2 linked regions of the Synechococcus elongatus PCC 6301 genome follow. The protein of the gene in region 1 binds, or shares a complex with, the protein of each later gene. Links are inferred from orthologs where the notes say so. Each region holds a gene or a part of one and is shown on either strand. Other genes may lie near its edges.

What was found.
Region 2: the proteins of pheS (region 1) and pheT are in contact, whole or in part, in a crystal structure (PDB 6P24), measured with the Escherichia coli proteins. The link is inferred for Synechococcus elongatus PCC 6301 from one-to-one orthologs.

Annotation. Positions count from the first base shown.
Region 1 is NC_006576.1:2,172,026-2,179,043, forward strand. What follows is about bases 2,203-5,182. They hold pheS (phenylalanine--tRNA ligase subunit alpha), read right to left. Parts: upstream 4,204-5,182; coding sequence 3,202-4,203; downstream 2,203-3,201. Other genes in these bases: dusA (tRNA dihydrouridine(20/20a) synthase DusA), read left to right, coding at 2,203-2,727; SYC_RS13645 (helix-hairpin-helix domain-containing protein), read left to right, coding at 2,824-3,078; surE (5'/3'-nucleotidase SurE), read left to right, coding at 4,339-5,115. Outside these bases: SYC_RS10775 (hypothetical protein), read left to right, coding at 1-457; SYC_RS10780 (NAD(P)/FAD-dependent oxidoreductase), read right to left, coding at 422-1,669; more of dusA, read left to right, coding at 1,696-2,202; crtL (lycopene beta cyclase), read left to right, coding at 5,186-6,421; transcriptional coactivator PipX, read left to right, coding at 6,543-6,812; SYC_RS10810 (YggS family pyridoxal phosphate-dependent enzyme), read left to right, coding at 6,837-7,018.
Region 2 is NC_006576.1:299,420-306,539, reverse strand. What follows is about bases 1,621-4,702. They hold pheT (phenylalanine--tRNA ligase subunit beta), read right to left. Parts: upstream 4,339-4,702; coding sequence 1,903-4,338; downstream 1,621-1,902. Other genes in these bases: SYC_RS01340 (serine/threonine-protein kinase), read left to right, coding at 4,474-4,702; dnaG (DNA primase), read right to left, coding at 1,621-1,760. Also shown: more of dnaG, read right to left, coding at 1-1,620; more of SYC_RS01340, read left to right, coding at 4,703-6,042; SYC_RS01335 (lysophospholipid acyltransferase family protein), read right to left, coding at 6,110-7,120.

The sequences.
Region 1 (7,018 bases):
ACTGCCCAGTCTGCGGCGCCCGGCTGAGAGCCTTTTGCCCTTGCCCTTGCCGCTGGTGCGCTGCCGAACCCGCATTCAGAGCGATCGCGGTTCTGAAACTGTGGTGCAGCTCGTCCCCGTCCCCTGCGACTTGGTCTTTTTGCTCTGCGATCCCGAGTGGAAAGTCAAGGTCGGGCCTGATATTTGTCTACTCATTCATCGGCCAGCGGAAAGCTTCCACGACCTTCTCAATCGCTGGCGGCAGACCCAGATCTGTCTTAGTCAGCCCTACGAGTGGCATCTGGAAGAGACGCAAAAGCAACTCCAAGCTGAAGCGGGTGAAGCTGCGTTACCCCTGTTTTTGTTGCAAACCGACGGTCCAGAATCAATTCGCAAAGCTCTGAGCACTGTCGGTTTACCTTGGGTGACGCTGCCCCTAGAACTACCGGAGATGAGCCTCACTCCTGTGATCAGCTAGGGCTTGGCCGGCGATCCAGCCACTGGTCCAGGCATTTTGAAAATTAAAGCCGCCGGTGATGCCATCGACGTTGAGCAGCTCGCCCGCCACGAAGAGCCCCGGGCAGCGTTTACTTTCCATGCGTTGACTATTGAGGCTGTCGAGAGGGACACCGCCAGCGGTGACAAATTCTTCTTTGAAAACACCTTTGCCCGCGATCGCGTAGGTACCGGCGGTCAAGGTTTGCCAGAGCGCTGTCAATTGCTGATTAGAGACTTCCCCCCAACGACGATCACTGGGAAGACCTGCCTGCTCTAGCAGATAGAGCCAGAGGCGCTGGGGCAGATCGGCCAGTCGCCCATTTTTAAGCTGACGTTTGCTCTCGTTGCTGCGCATGGCCTGGAGCTCGAGCCGAACTTGTTCCGCCGAGCGATCGGGTAGCCAGTTGATCCGCAGCTCTGCGCTATAGCGATGCTGTTGGAGCAACCTTGCCCCAAAGGCCGAGAGCTTGAGGACTGGTGGGCCGCTCAAGCCCCAGTGGGTAATCAGGAGAGGTCCTGTATCCTTGAGGCGATCGCCGCCGACTTGTTGGGTGGCCTGAACGCGATCGCGACTGATCCCCGCCAGAGCGCGCAGGCTCGCATCCAGCACCGTAAAGGTGAACAGAGAAGGAACTGGCGGGATCAGGTCATGTCCCAGCGCTGTTGCTAAGCGATAGCCACTGGGGCTGCTGCCGGTTGCTAGCAAGAGGCGATCGACTGTGACAGTTGCTGCTCGCAGCTGTAGCTGAAACCCGTCTGCATGGCGCTCGACCCCAATGATCGGTTCCCGTAAGCGCAGCTGAATGCCCAAGCGTTCAGCCTCTCCTAGAAGGCAGTTGATGATGCTGCTGGAGCGATCGCTGACCGGAAACATCCGTCCGTCGGCTTCTGTTTTCAGGCGGACGCCGCGAGCTTCAAACCAAGCAATCGTGTCTTGGGGCTGAAAGCGACTGAATGGCCCCAGCAAAGCTCGACCGCCGCGAGGGTAAGCCTGAATTAGCTGCCTGGCTTCGGTGCAATGGTGGGTGACATTACAGCGGCCTCCCCCCGAAATCCGCACCTTGCTCAGCGGTTCTGGCCCTGCTTCGTAGATCGTAATGTGGGCGTGAGGATTGGCTTCTGCACAGGCGATCGCTGCAAAAAAGCCCGCAGCCCCGCCCCCAACAATGGCAATCTGAAGAGAGTCTTCCATGCTCTCTATTGTCGGTTGTTGTTGCGATGCTTACGGTGCCTGAATTGCTTGATCGGACAGCTGTAGTCCGCAGTCATCGTCTGAGTGTGGCGCCCATGCTCGATCGCACCGATCGCCACTGCCGCTACTTTTTGCGCCAGATCAGCCGCCGCACATTGCTCTACACCGAAATGATTGTGGCGCAGGCGATTCAGTACGGCGATCGCGCCCGCCTCTTGGACTACGATCCCCAAGAGCATCCCGTAGCGTTGCAAGTAGGGGGCGACAACCCCCAATGGTTGGCAGACTGCGCCCGTATTGCCGAAGACTGGGGCTACGACGAAATTAATCTCAACGTCGGTTGTCCGAGCGATCGCGTTCAGAAGGGGCAGTTTGGCGCTTGCTTGATGGCGCGACCAGAGCAGGTAGCGCAGTGTGTAGAGGCAATGCGATCGGCCTCAACTCTCCCCGTGACAGTCAAGCATCGGATTGGCATTGACGATCGCGACAGCTATGAGGAACTGCAGGACTTTGTGCGCATCGTAGCTGAGAGTGGCTGCGATCGCTTCAGCGTCCACGCCCGCAAAGCTTGGCTGCAAGGGCTCGATCCCAAGCAAAACCGCACGATCCCGCCGTTGCGCTACGACGTGGTTTATCAACTCAAGCAGGATTTTCCGCAGTTGGTGATCGAAATCAATGGCGGCATTCTTGATCTGGATCAGGCTCAGCAGCATTTACAACAGGTTGATGCTGTCATGATGGGTCGCGCCATTTATGACAATCCCTATTTGCTAGCGGCAGCAGACGCGCAACTCTACGGCGATCACCTTGAACCGCGATCGCGATTGCAAGTGGTCCTGGCAATGATGCCTTACATTGAACAGCAGCTCAGCCAAGGTGTCCGATTGCATAGCATCACGCGTCATCTGCTACAGCTCTTCCACGGTTGTCCAGGTAGCCGAGCCTGGAAACGGGTCCTGACTGAGCAAGGCTGCAAACCTGGTGCGGGTCCAGAAGTGCTGTTAGCGGCGCTGGAGCAAGTGTCGGAATCGCCTATCCTGATTCCCGTCCGTTCTTGACAGCTATCAGCAAGACTTCGCATCCATAACCCTGCATAAGTTCACGGTCAGCCAATAGGTAAAGTGCGATCGCCTAGTGAGGTCAATGTCAACAGAATGAAGTCTGACCTTTTGTCGATTCCCGGAATTGGCCGCACATTTGTCAAGGACTTTGCACGAATTGGTATTCACTCGATCAGTGATTTAGTCGGTCAAGATCCCAGTGCTCTATATCAAAGCCTCTGCGAGGTCAATGCAGCAGAGGCTCATGCAACTAGTAAAAATTATCTCTACGTCTTTCGTATGGCTGTTTATTACGCCAATGGTGGTCGAGATTCAACAAAGCTTAAATGGCATGTTTGGAAGGATTAATGTCGCTGAAATCTGTGAGATAGCCTGAGCGATCGCATGCTGGATATTGACTCAATTGGCTATTGAAAAAGGCTTTGCAGAATTCTGCAAAGCCTCTTGATTCGTTGGTGCCTTGAATTAGTTTTAGAACTGCCTGAGGAAGCGCAAATCGCTGGCGTAGAGGCGGCGAATATCGTCCATGCCGTGCAGCACCATCGCAAAACGCTCCACCCCAAAACCGGCTGCAAAGCCGCTGTAGGTTTCTGGGTCGCAGCCCACGGCTTTGAGAACATTGGGATCGACCATGCCGCAGCCCAAGACCTCTAGCCATTTCCCTTGCCAGAGCACATCGACTTCTGCCGAAGGTTCCGTGAAGGGGAAGAAGCTGGCACGGAAGCGGATCGGTAGGTCGCCGAATAGCGCCTGAATCAGGGTTTTGACGGTGCCTTTCAGGTCAGTGAAAGTCAAGCCTTCATCAACGGCGAGTAGTTCCACTTGGTGGAAGACGGCCGAATGAGTCGCATCAACGGCATCGCGCCGGTAAACGCGTCCGGGCGCGACGACTCGAATCGGCGGCTCCTGCTCTTCCATGTGGCGAATCTGCACGGACGATGTGTGAGTGCGCAGCAGATTGCCGTCAGTGAGGTAGAAGGTGTCCTGCATGTCCCGCGCTGGGTGGTCGGCGGGCATGTTTAGGGCTTCGAAGTTGTAGTAATCCGACTCCATTTCTGGCCCCTCAGCGACTTGATAGCCAAGGCCAACGAGGATGTCGAGAATGCGATCGATCGTGCTTTGCAGCGGGTGAAGGTGTCCCTGGGGACGATACTGCCCTGGCATGGTGACATCGATTGCTTCTGCAATCAGTCGCGCTTCTAGTTCTGCTTTGCCGAGGGCTTCACGCCGTTCATCGAGGTCAGTACTAATGCGGGCTTTAACGGTGTTTGCCAACCCACCAATGCGAGGGCGATCGCTGGCATCCAGTTTGCCCATCGCACCCAAAATGGCTGAAAGCTCCCCTTTTTTGCCCAAAAAGGCGATGCGCAGTTGCTCCAAGGCTTCCCGATCGCTCGCTGTGGCGATCGCTTCCAGAGCACGGGTTTGCAGAGCTTCGAGTTGAGCCTCAAGCTCGCTGAGCTGACTGAGCATAGGATTCAAGCAAAAGGGGCGGGGGAGCCATCAAAGTCCAGATTACCAGCCGTGCGATCGCGCCGGTGTGCGGGTCTAGACCGGTTATGCTCCCCGAATGCCGTTAGGGTTAATGGGCAGACCCTGCAATTCGGCATGCGACTTCTGATCAGCAACGACGATGGCGTTTTCGCCCTCGGTATCCAAACCCTCGCCAACCGTCTCGTTCAGGCTGGCCATGAGGTCACGGTTGTCTGTCCCGATCGCGAGCGATCGGCCACCGGCCACGGCCTGACGTTGCATAAACCCATCCGCGCCGAACGGATCGAAGGGCTGTTTGATCCGGCAGTACAGGTCTGGGCTTGCTCTGGGACGCCTTCGGACTGCGTCAAGCTTGCCCTTGGCACACTGCTGCCAGAACTGCCCGATTTTGTGCTCTCGGGCATCAATCACGGCCCCAATCTGGGAACGGACGTGCTCTACTCCGGCACCGTCTCAGCAGCGATGGAGGGCGTGATTGAAGGTATCCCCAGCATTGCCCTGAGCTTGGCCAGTTTTACAGCGCGGGACTTTGAACCAGCGGCTGAGATTGCTGTGGAATTACTGGAGCGCCTGCCGCACCCCAGTTCGCCCAAGGTGCTGCTCAGCGTCAACATTCCGCCGGTACCGAAGGAGGAAATCGCTGGCATTCGCCTGACCCGCCAAGGCGTCCGACGCTACGTCGATCTGTTTGACCAGCGGGTCGATCCACGCGGTAAGCCCTATTTCTGGCTAGCCGGTGAGGTGGTGGAAGAAAGTGAACCACAGGAACCGGCTGATAGCCACTGGTGCGATGTCGATGCGATCCGCCGCAACTACGTGACGGTAACGCCGCTGCAGTACGACCTGACGCACTACAACAGCCTCAGTCAGCTCGATCACCTCAGCCGCTAGGGGCGATTGCCCCCTCAGGGCTAGGATCGCAAGCGGTGATAGTAGCGCAAGCAACAGGGAGAGCGATCGCGTGTTCGATGCCTTAGTGATCGGGTCGGGGCCAGCCGGACTGGCGATCGCGGCAGAGCTGGCACAGCGCGGCTTGAAAGTCCAAGGACTATCCCCCGTCGACCCATTCCATCCTTGGGAAAATACCTACGGCATCTGGGGACCCGAGCTGGATAGTCTTGGCCTCGAGCATCTCTTTGGGCATCGCTGGTCGAACTGCGTTAGCTACTTCGGTGAGGCGCCGGTTCAGCACCAATACAACTACGGGCTGTTTGATCGCGCCCAACTACAACAGCACTGGTTGCGGCAATGTGAGCAAGGCGGCCTGCAATGGCAACTCGGCAAAGCAGCTGCGATCGCCCATGACTCCCACCATTCCTGCGTTACGACAGCAGCAGGGCAGGAGTTACAGGCGCGGCTGGTTGTCGATACGACTGGGCACCAAGCGGCTTTTATCCAGCGACCTCATTCAGACGCGATCGCCTACCAAGCGGCCTACGGCATCATTGGCCAGTTTTCGCAGCCGCCGATCGAGCCCCATCAGTTTGTGCTGATGGACTACCGCAGCGACCATCTCTCACCTGAAGAACGCCAACTGCCACCGACCTTTCTCTACGCGATGGATCTCGGGAACGACGTCTACTTTGTAGAGGAAACATCGCTGGCGGCTTGCCCGGCTATTCCCTACGATCGCCTCAAACAACGGCTCTATCAACGCTTAGCCACTCGCGGTGTGACGGTGCAAGTGATTCAGCACGAGGAATATTGCCTGTTTCCGTTGAATTTGCCGCTGCCCGATCTCACTCAGTCAGTGGTTGGCTTTGGGGGGGCGGCCAGTATGGTGCATCCCGCTTCGGGCTACATGGTCGGGGCGCTACTGCGGCGCGCTCCTGATCTGGCGAATGCGATCGCGGCTGGACTGAATGCCAGTTCCAGTCTGACCACGGCAGAACTTGCTACCCAAGCCTGGCGAGGACTCTGGCCAACCGAAAAAATTCGCAAGCACTACATCTACCAATTCGGCCTCGAAAAGCTGATGCGCTTTTCCGAAGCCCAGCTCAATCATCACTTCCAGACCTTCTTTGGCCTGCCGAAGGAGCAGTGGTACGGCTTTTTGACCAATACGCTGTCGCTACCGGAGCTGATTCAAGCGATGCTCAGATTATTTGCCCAAGCGCCGAATGATGTGCGCTGGGGTCTGATGGAACAACAAGGTCGCGAATTACAACTCTTTTGGCAAGCGATCGCGGCCCGCTAGCTGCTAAAAACTAGCCGCCCTTGCCAATATCCCGTAAAGTTTTTGAAGCGCTGCTGCACTTGTTACAGAACCCTAGCGAGCACTTGTCCTGGTTCCACTTGAGGATCGATTCCCCCGAGTAATGGCTTCCGAGAACTACCTCAACCATCCCACCTTCGGATTGCTCTACCAAATCTGCAGCTTTGGGGACAGCAAAGAACTCTTCGCCACTCTTTATGCTCAGCGCCTCTTTTTTCTCGTAGCCTTTGATGCTCGGGGAACCCGCTTTGAGCCAATCGGTCGTAATGAAGCGCGGATGTTGGTCGACAACCGTCTGCGCCAGCTGCGCCGAGATGCCAGTCTGCAGGAATACAACCAGCTGCAGCAAGTCTTCAAACAAACCTTTCTGTAGCCAGCTAGGGAGTCAGAGGCAGGCATGGCCCAAATTGCCGAGCGGTTGGCCAGTCTCCGATCGCAACTGCCTCCCAGCGTTCAGCTGATTGCTGTCAGCAAGAACCATCCCGCTGCTGCCATCCGAGAAGCCTATGCAGCAGGTCAGCGGCACTTTGGCGAAAATCGGGTCCAAGAAGCGATCGCTAAGCAAGCGGAACTGACGGA
Region 2 (7,120 bases), 1.9 Mb from region 1 along the record:
AAGGCCACAGCACCCCGTAACAACGGCAGTGGATGGGTGAGATCGGCGTGGTCATTTTCACTCAGTTCCAAGAAGCCACCGAGGGAAACTCCTGTGAGTTGATCGAGGCGATCGCGCAGAATCGGCACGAGGTCGATCGCTGCTAAGTCGTCACCGTTGCCTTCCCCTCGCTCGACTTGATACATGGCTGCAAAGCCAAGGTGCGCTTCTTCTATTTCAGCAATCGCCTGCCAGAGCAAACGGTGGGGCTGCAGGCTAAAACCTTGAATTTCGCGATCGTGGAGGGTTTTGCGGACAGCCAAGCGCAAGCGTGGGCAATGGAGATAGACCTTGAGAATCTGCGCTTCCGCTTGCTCCCGAATGCTGTCATCGCCCGGTTTCTCCCAGCGGCTAGCCTGACCATGCCAACGTTGACCCCGCACTTGTGCCCGCAGGTCTGAGGCAAGCTGAACAGCAGTTCGGGCTTCACCCTGACTGAGGCGCTCGGCGACTTGGTGAACGTAGTGGGTGCGTAGAGGTGTGTTGGGCAGCTTGCCCAGCAGTTGCACGATCGCTTGAACGACGGCTTGAAACTGATCGGCCTGATCGAGGTTGCGATCGCGCAGCAGTTGATCGATCTGCCAATCTAACCAGAGGGGCGATCGCGCCAGTAGCTCACGATAGTCGGCGACACTGTGACGCTGTAGGTATTCGTCAGCATCCTTACCGCCAGGCAGATTGAGGACCCGCAGCTGTACCTGTCCTTGATAGGCCAGATCTTCAACTTCCCCGATCGCCCGTTCTGCCGCCTTAGCACCAGCGCGATCGGCGTCGAAATTGAGCACGATCTGATTGGATTCGCTGTAGCGCGAGAGCAGCTTGACCTGCTGGCGACTGAGGGCCGTTCCGAGGGAAGCCACCGCATGATCGATGCCTGCTGCATGCAGGGCGATCACATCGAAGTAGCCTTCAACGACGACAGCTTGATCCTGCTTGGCGATCGCAGCGCGGGCTTTGTCCAACCCGAAGAGTAGCTTGCCCTTCTCAAAGAGCGTGGTCTCGGGCGAGTTGAGATACTTCGGCTCTTCACCGGTCAGCGTGCGGCCACCGAAGCCCACGACCCGCCCCTGCAGGTCATGGATGGGAATCATCAGGCGATCGCGGAAGCGATCGTAGTAGCCCTGGCCATTGCGCCGCGCCACGACTAAACCGGCTTCTTCGACCAAGTCAGCAGGAAAGCGCTTCTGCTCAATCAAATGGGTTGCCAGACTGGCCCACTGGGCTGGCGCATAGCCGAGCTGAAATTTCTGAATGGTGGACTCTTGGAGTTGCCGCGATCGCCTGAGGTAATCCAAGGCTGCCGCACCTTCTGGTCGGCGCAGCGACTGCTCGTAAAACTGGGTCGCGACAGCTAAAACTTCGTAGAGGCGTTCGCGGCGGCTGAGCTGGCGTTGCAGCTCTTGATGTTGCTGAACTTCGAGGGTACGAACCGGAACTTGGTAGCGCTTCGCGAGATCGAGGACAACTTCGCTAAAGGACTGCTTGCCTAGCTCCATCAGGAACTTGATCGGATTGCCGCCGGCGCCGCAACTAAAGCAGTAGTAGAACTGCTTAGCCGGACTGACAGTGAAGCTCGGCGATTTATCGTCGTGGAACGGGCAGAGGCCGACAAAATCCTTGCCGCGCTTTTTCAGCACGACTTGTTCCGAGACGATATCGACGATATCGGCCCGTTCTTTGACTGCTGCGATCGTTTCGGGATGAAGCCGAGGAGTATCCATGGCCGCCTTGGGCAACCTGCTCCTATTGTGAGGGAGACTTTTGATCCCCGCAGGGGGGTCGCAAAAATTGGCAAGGCGATCGCCAGCAAGGACTCTCCCTCGTTACTGGAGAGAGGCTGATAGCGATCACTTTAGGACTGTTTTAGCTGCGTAGGGTGACGCGGAAGCGTTCGACGAGGGACTGTCGCACCTGATCGTGCACCGGCTCCACTTCTGCCTCAGTCAGGGTGCGATCGCTCGCCCGATAGGTGAGACGGAAGGCCAAACTGCGCTGGTTCTCCGGCACATGCTCACCGCAATATTGGTCGAATAGCTCGACTTCGCTGAGGAGGGCTCCACCCTGACGGCGAATGATCCGCTCCAATTCCGCCACAGTCACAGACTGATCGACGAAGAAAGCCAAATCGCGATCGCTGGCAGGGAAGCTGCTATAAGGCTGGAAGCGCGGTACTTGCCGTTCTGGTTGATCGAGGTGGTCGAGCCAGACATCGAGATCCAGCTCAAAGGCGTAGACCTCTGCTGGCAGACCCCGCCCCTCGCAGAGTGATGGGTGAAGCTGACCAAAACGTCCGAGGCGATCACCCTGCAGCCAGAGCGAAGCAGTGCGACCTGGATGGAAGCGATCGTCTTGGCGATCGGGCTGAAACTCAATCGTGAGGCCAAAGCGCTCAAAGATTTCTTCCAAGACCCCTTTAGCGGCATACCAGTCGATCGCCTGCTCTTTGCCCCCGCGCTGCCAACGGCCTCGGCTGGGATCACCGCCAAGAATGCCGCCCATGCGATCGGCCTCGAAGAAGCCATCCTCTTCCCGCCAGAAAATGCGACCGATTTCAAAGCCCCAGAGTGGACCATTACCCTGCTCCCAGTTGTACTGGAAGGCATCGATCAGACCACTGAGCAAATCGAGCCGCAGGGCGGAATATTCCGCCAGTAGCGGATTAGCCAGATGGACTTGGCGATCGCTACCGGGTTTGACTAGGGAGTAATGCTGTAATTCCGTCAGGCCGACGCCCCGACAGACGGCCCGAATTTGGCGGCGCAGACTTTCATCGATTGAAAGCGCTCCTTCGTCACTGCCCAGTGGTGGTAGGGTTTCGCCAAAGTTGTCGTACCCGTAGAGGCGAGCCACTTCCTCAATCAGGTCGATCTCACGCTCTAGATCGCGGTAGCGATAGGGTGGCACGCGGACTTGCCAAACCGCATCATCCACCAAGGTTAGATGACAGCCGATCGCGGTTAGCAACCGCTCAATATCATCGGCACCGAGATCTTTCAGTTCCTCGTCTTCTGCTTGAACAGGGCCAAGCAATTCATTAATCCGCTGGAGGCGCAGGGTGATGCTGTGCTCCGGTTCAGTTTGCGTGGTGGTCGCCACTGTTTGGCTGATGACAGTACCGCCAGCGATTTGTAGTAACAGATCGATCGCCCGTTGCGTCGCGATCGGCAGTTCTGTCACATTGACCCCACGCTCATAGCGAGCTGAGGCTTCGGTGCGCAGCCCTTGGCTCCGAGCTGACCGACGCACAGCGATCGGTTCAAACCAAGCGGCCTCCAACAGGAGTTGGGTGGTTTCTTGGCTAACCTCGCTGTCAGCACCGCCCATGACGCCTGCTAAGGCCACTGGGCAATCACCCGCCGTAATTACCAGAGCGGCTTCGGCTAGCGTCCGTTCCTGATCGTCTAGGGTCTTCAGCGTTTCACCGGCTTGGGCCGATCGCACCCCGATCGCAAGATCGCTACTGCCCGCGATCGCTTGCAGTTTCTGACGGTCGAAGGCGTGGAGCGGCTGACCGTACTCCAACAGGATGTAGTTGGTAATGTCGACGACATTATTAATCGTGCGAATCCCGGCCAGTTGCAGCCGCTTTTGCAACCACTCCGGCGAGGGCGCGATCGTCACCCCTTCGATGATCGTGCCGCTGTAGTGGCTTCCAGGCTTCACTTTGTAGAGAGATCGCCAAGACAGGGTAGTTCGGGATAGGTCTGCAGTTCCCACCTCAGGTAGCGTCAGGGTAGCCGCAGTTAAGGCCCGCACCTCCCGCGCGATCCCGATCAGGCTCAGGGCATCAGCCCGATTCGCCGTTGAGGTTAAATCGAGGACAACATCATCCAGCCCCAGCAGGGGGCCAACGGGCTGCCCCGCTTGTAAGCCTGCATCCTCAGGGAAGATGTGGATGCCTTCTGATTCTTTGGTCAGTCCTAGCTCAGACAGAGAGCAAATCATGCCCTCCGATCGCACACCCCGCAGTTTGGTCGGCTTTAGCTTGAGGTCAATGCAGGGTAAATAGCTGCCCAAGGTGGCGACAGCGACCCAGATATCTGCTCGGACGTTACTGGCACCACAGACGATCGTGACTGGTTCTGCTTGGCCAATCTCCACCTGACAAACACTGAGGCGATCGGCATTTGGGTGCTGTTCGCGTTCCAAGACCCGACCCACGACAACCCCGGCGGCCCAAGTGCGGCGGTCTTCGATTTCTTCAACTTCAAAACCCGCTAGGGTCAGTTTTTCCGCGAGCACCTCGGGCTCGAGGTCAACCTGGACCAGCTCGCGCAACCAGTTCAGGGATATCCGCATGCTAACCGCCTTCCTTGAGTGCCCCGTTTCGGCTCAATCATTCTATCGGCAAAGGGTGGAGGGCTTTGCGAAGCCGCGATCGCCGCTAAAGTGGATGCAACTGTAGAAGATCTGGTTCTTCCCTGCACCCTGCTCATGGCTCTCTGTCTCAATCCAGACTGCGGACAGCCAAATAACGACGACGCTAACAGCAGCTGCGCCACTTGCGGCTCACCGCTCCTGCTGCGCGATCGCTACCGCGTGGTCAAGGCGATCGGCCAGGGTGGATTTGGAGCGACCTATCTTGGGCAAGACCTCCAGTTGCCAGGAGAACCCCTCTGCGTCATCAAGCAGCTGCTGCCCCAGGTGCAAGACCCTGAAATTATGCTGATGGCGCGGGAGCTATTCCGGCGGGAGGCCAAAACCCTCGGCCGCATTGGCAGCCATCCCCAAGTCCCGACACTGTTGGATTATTTCGAAGCCCCCGAAGGCTTTTATCTAGTTCAAGAATATATTCGGGGCAAAACTCTTGAGCAGGAAGTACGGGAGCAGGGAGTTTATAGCGAAACAGCGACCAAGCAATTCCTGAGTGAACTGCTGCCCCTCCTGCAGTATTTGCATAACCAAGGCGTGATTCATCGGGACATCAAGCCAGCGAATTTGCTCCGCCGCGACATCGATCGCCGCCTTGTCCTGATCGACTTTGGCGCGGTCAAAGACCAAGTCAGTCAAATCCAGGGCGGCAGTGGCCTGACAGCCTTGACCTCCTTCTCTGTCGGCACCCGTGGTTATGCGCCGCCCGAGCAACTTGCCATGCGGCCTGTCTACAGCAGCGATCTCTATTCCTTGGGAGTGACCTGTCTGTTCTTGATGACCGGGAAAGGCCCTCAAGATCTGGATTACAACCCGGTTACTGGCGAGCTGTTGTGGCGTAATTCGGTGCAGGTCAGTGATGCCCTCGCAACCGTACTCGGCAAGATGTTGGCAGCTTCTGTGCGCTATCGCTACCAACGAGCTGAGCAAGTGATGACGGCTCTGGATTTACAGCCTTACCACGACAGTCTGATTCAGGGCCTCAGTGCCTTGCCCCCAGGTGCCCCGCCGATCAAACCCTCCTCTGGACGAACCGGATCAGGCTATCCTTCACCCCAAGAGCGTCAAGCTGAGGCCATTCGCGCTCGACGCCGCGATCGCAGTGGCAATCGGCCTGAGCAACTGGCAGATGCACAGCAAATCGCCGCTTGGACAGGTGGGACGAGCAATACCTCGGGCAATAACAGTGCTGGACGACTCAGCCTCAATGCCCGTGACATTCTGGCAACCTACCAGCGTGGACGGCGTGATTTTAGTCAGCAACCGCTCAACCGGATTGACCTGAGTGAATCACAGTTGCCCAGCGTCAACTTTCAAGGGGCTCAACTCAAGGAATCGCTCTTTGTTGCCGCTCAGTTAGAGCGTGCAGATTTTGGTCAGGCCAATCTCCACCGCGCCAATTTGCGACGAGCCAATCTTCATCAGGCCTACTTTGGCAACGCCGATCTCAGTTTCGCCAATTTGCAGAAGGCAGATCTCAGCGATGCCATTTTGAGCAATGCCAACCTGCGGGGCACGAATCTTTGCGGGGCTAACTTGCGGGGTGCCAAGCTGACGCCGGTGCAGCTAAAGATGGCGAAAACGAACTGGTGGACGATTCTGCCGGATGGCCGCCGAGGGCGACTGTTCTAATTCCCTAGCGAATAAGACTGACAGCCTGAGAGACCATCTCCGTACTCGACTGGACTGCAGAACGGACTCAGTGAGTCGAGGTTTGGATGGATTGTTCGAGACGATTGGTTAGGTCACAGGTGAGTTGCTCGATCGCACTTCGCCGGTTTTGGCGATAGTCCAGATAGCGATCGCTGACGTTGATCGGCTGCCCGATTTGTAGCTTGGCAATCCGTTGGCTGAGTTTAGAGACGGACTGGGGACTGCGACCTTGAGTCCAAGCGATTGCCCGCGCCATGATCGTCAGCACTTCTGCGTAGCGATCAATCGTCGGTTTCTCGCGGACGTAGGAGCCTGAGACGGCGGCAAAATGCTCTACTAGCCTCATGTGCCCCATGCGAATACTGGCTTCCGTAGCATTCCAGTCGGCCAACCCTCGCGCCACTAGCGAAAGCTGATCTAAATCATCGCGATAGATGCGATCCCAGCCTGCCTGTTCAATGCGACGACAGCGATCGCTAATTGAACCTTTAGCCGGCAGATTGAAGTGGGATTCCGCCACTGACAGGGCCACTTCCCGCAGCTGCTGAAGTCGTCTGGCAAAGTCTGGATAGGCCGTTGATGCGGTTGCAGGGTCTGCCGGATTGGGGTCTAGGGTTTGGCCATAGGCTTCCCGGTAAAAGGTTTCAAAGGTGGTGAGCATTTGTAGCCCCAGTCGCGCCAGACGGGCGTAGCGACGTGCGGCCGGATCATCGATTGAGGAAGGTAAGAGGCTGGAGAGGTTGAGGTCTTGCTCTAGTTCCGTCAACAAATGGTCGATCGCGTGCCAATCCTGCTTGTTGACGAAAGGATATTGCAGACCGATTGGGACGATTACGACCGCTTCAGCGCGATCGTCAGCGGCTAGGTCATCACAACACCAAAAGGCTAACTGAGCAATGCCCGGTTCCAACGGGCTGAGGATTTCACTGTGATTATTGGTGGCCCCTTCGGGGGCGATCGCGAGGGGAAAGTTGCCATTGACTAAGCGATCGCGGGCTGTTTTGAGGGCAGTGCGGTCTAACTTGCCGCGCTGAATTGGAATCCCCCCCAACTTCGA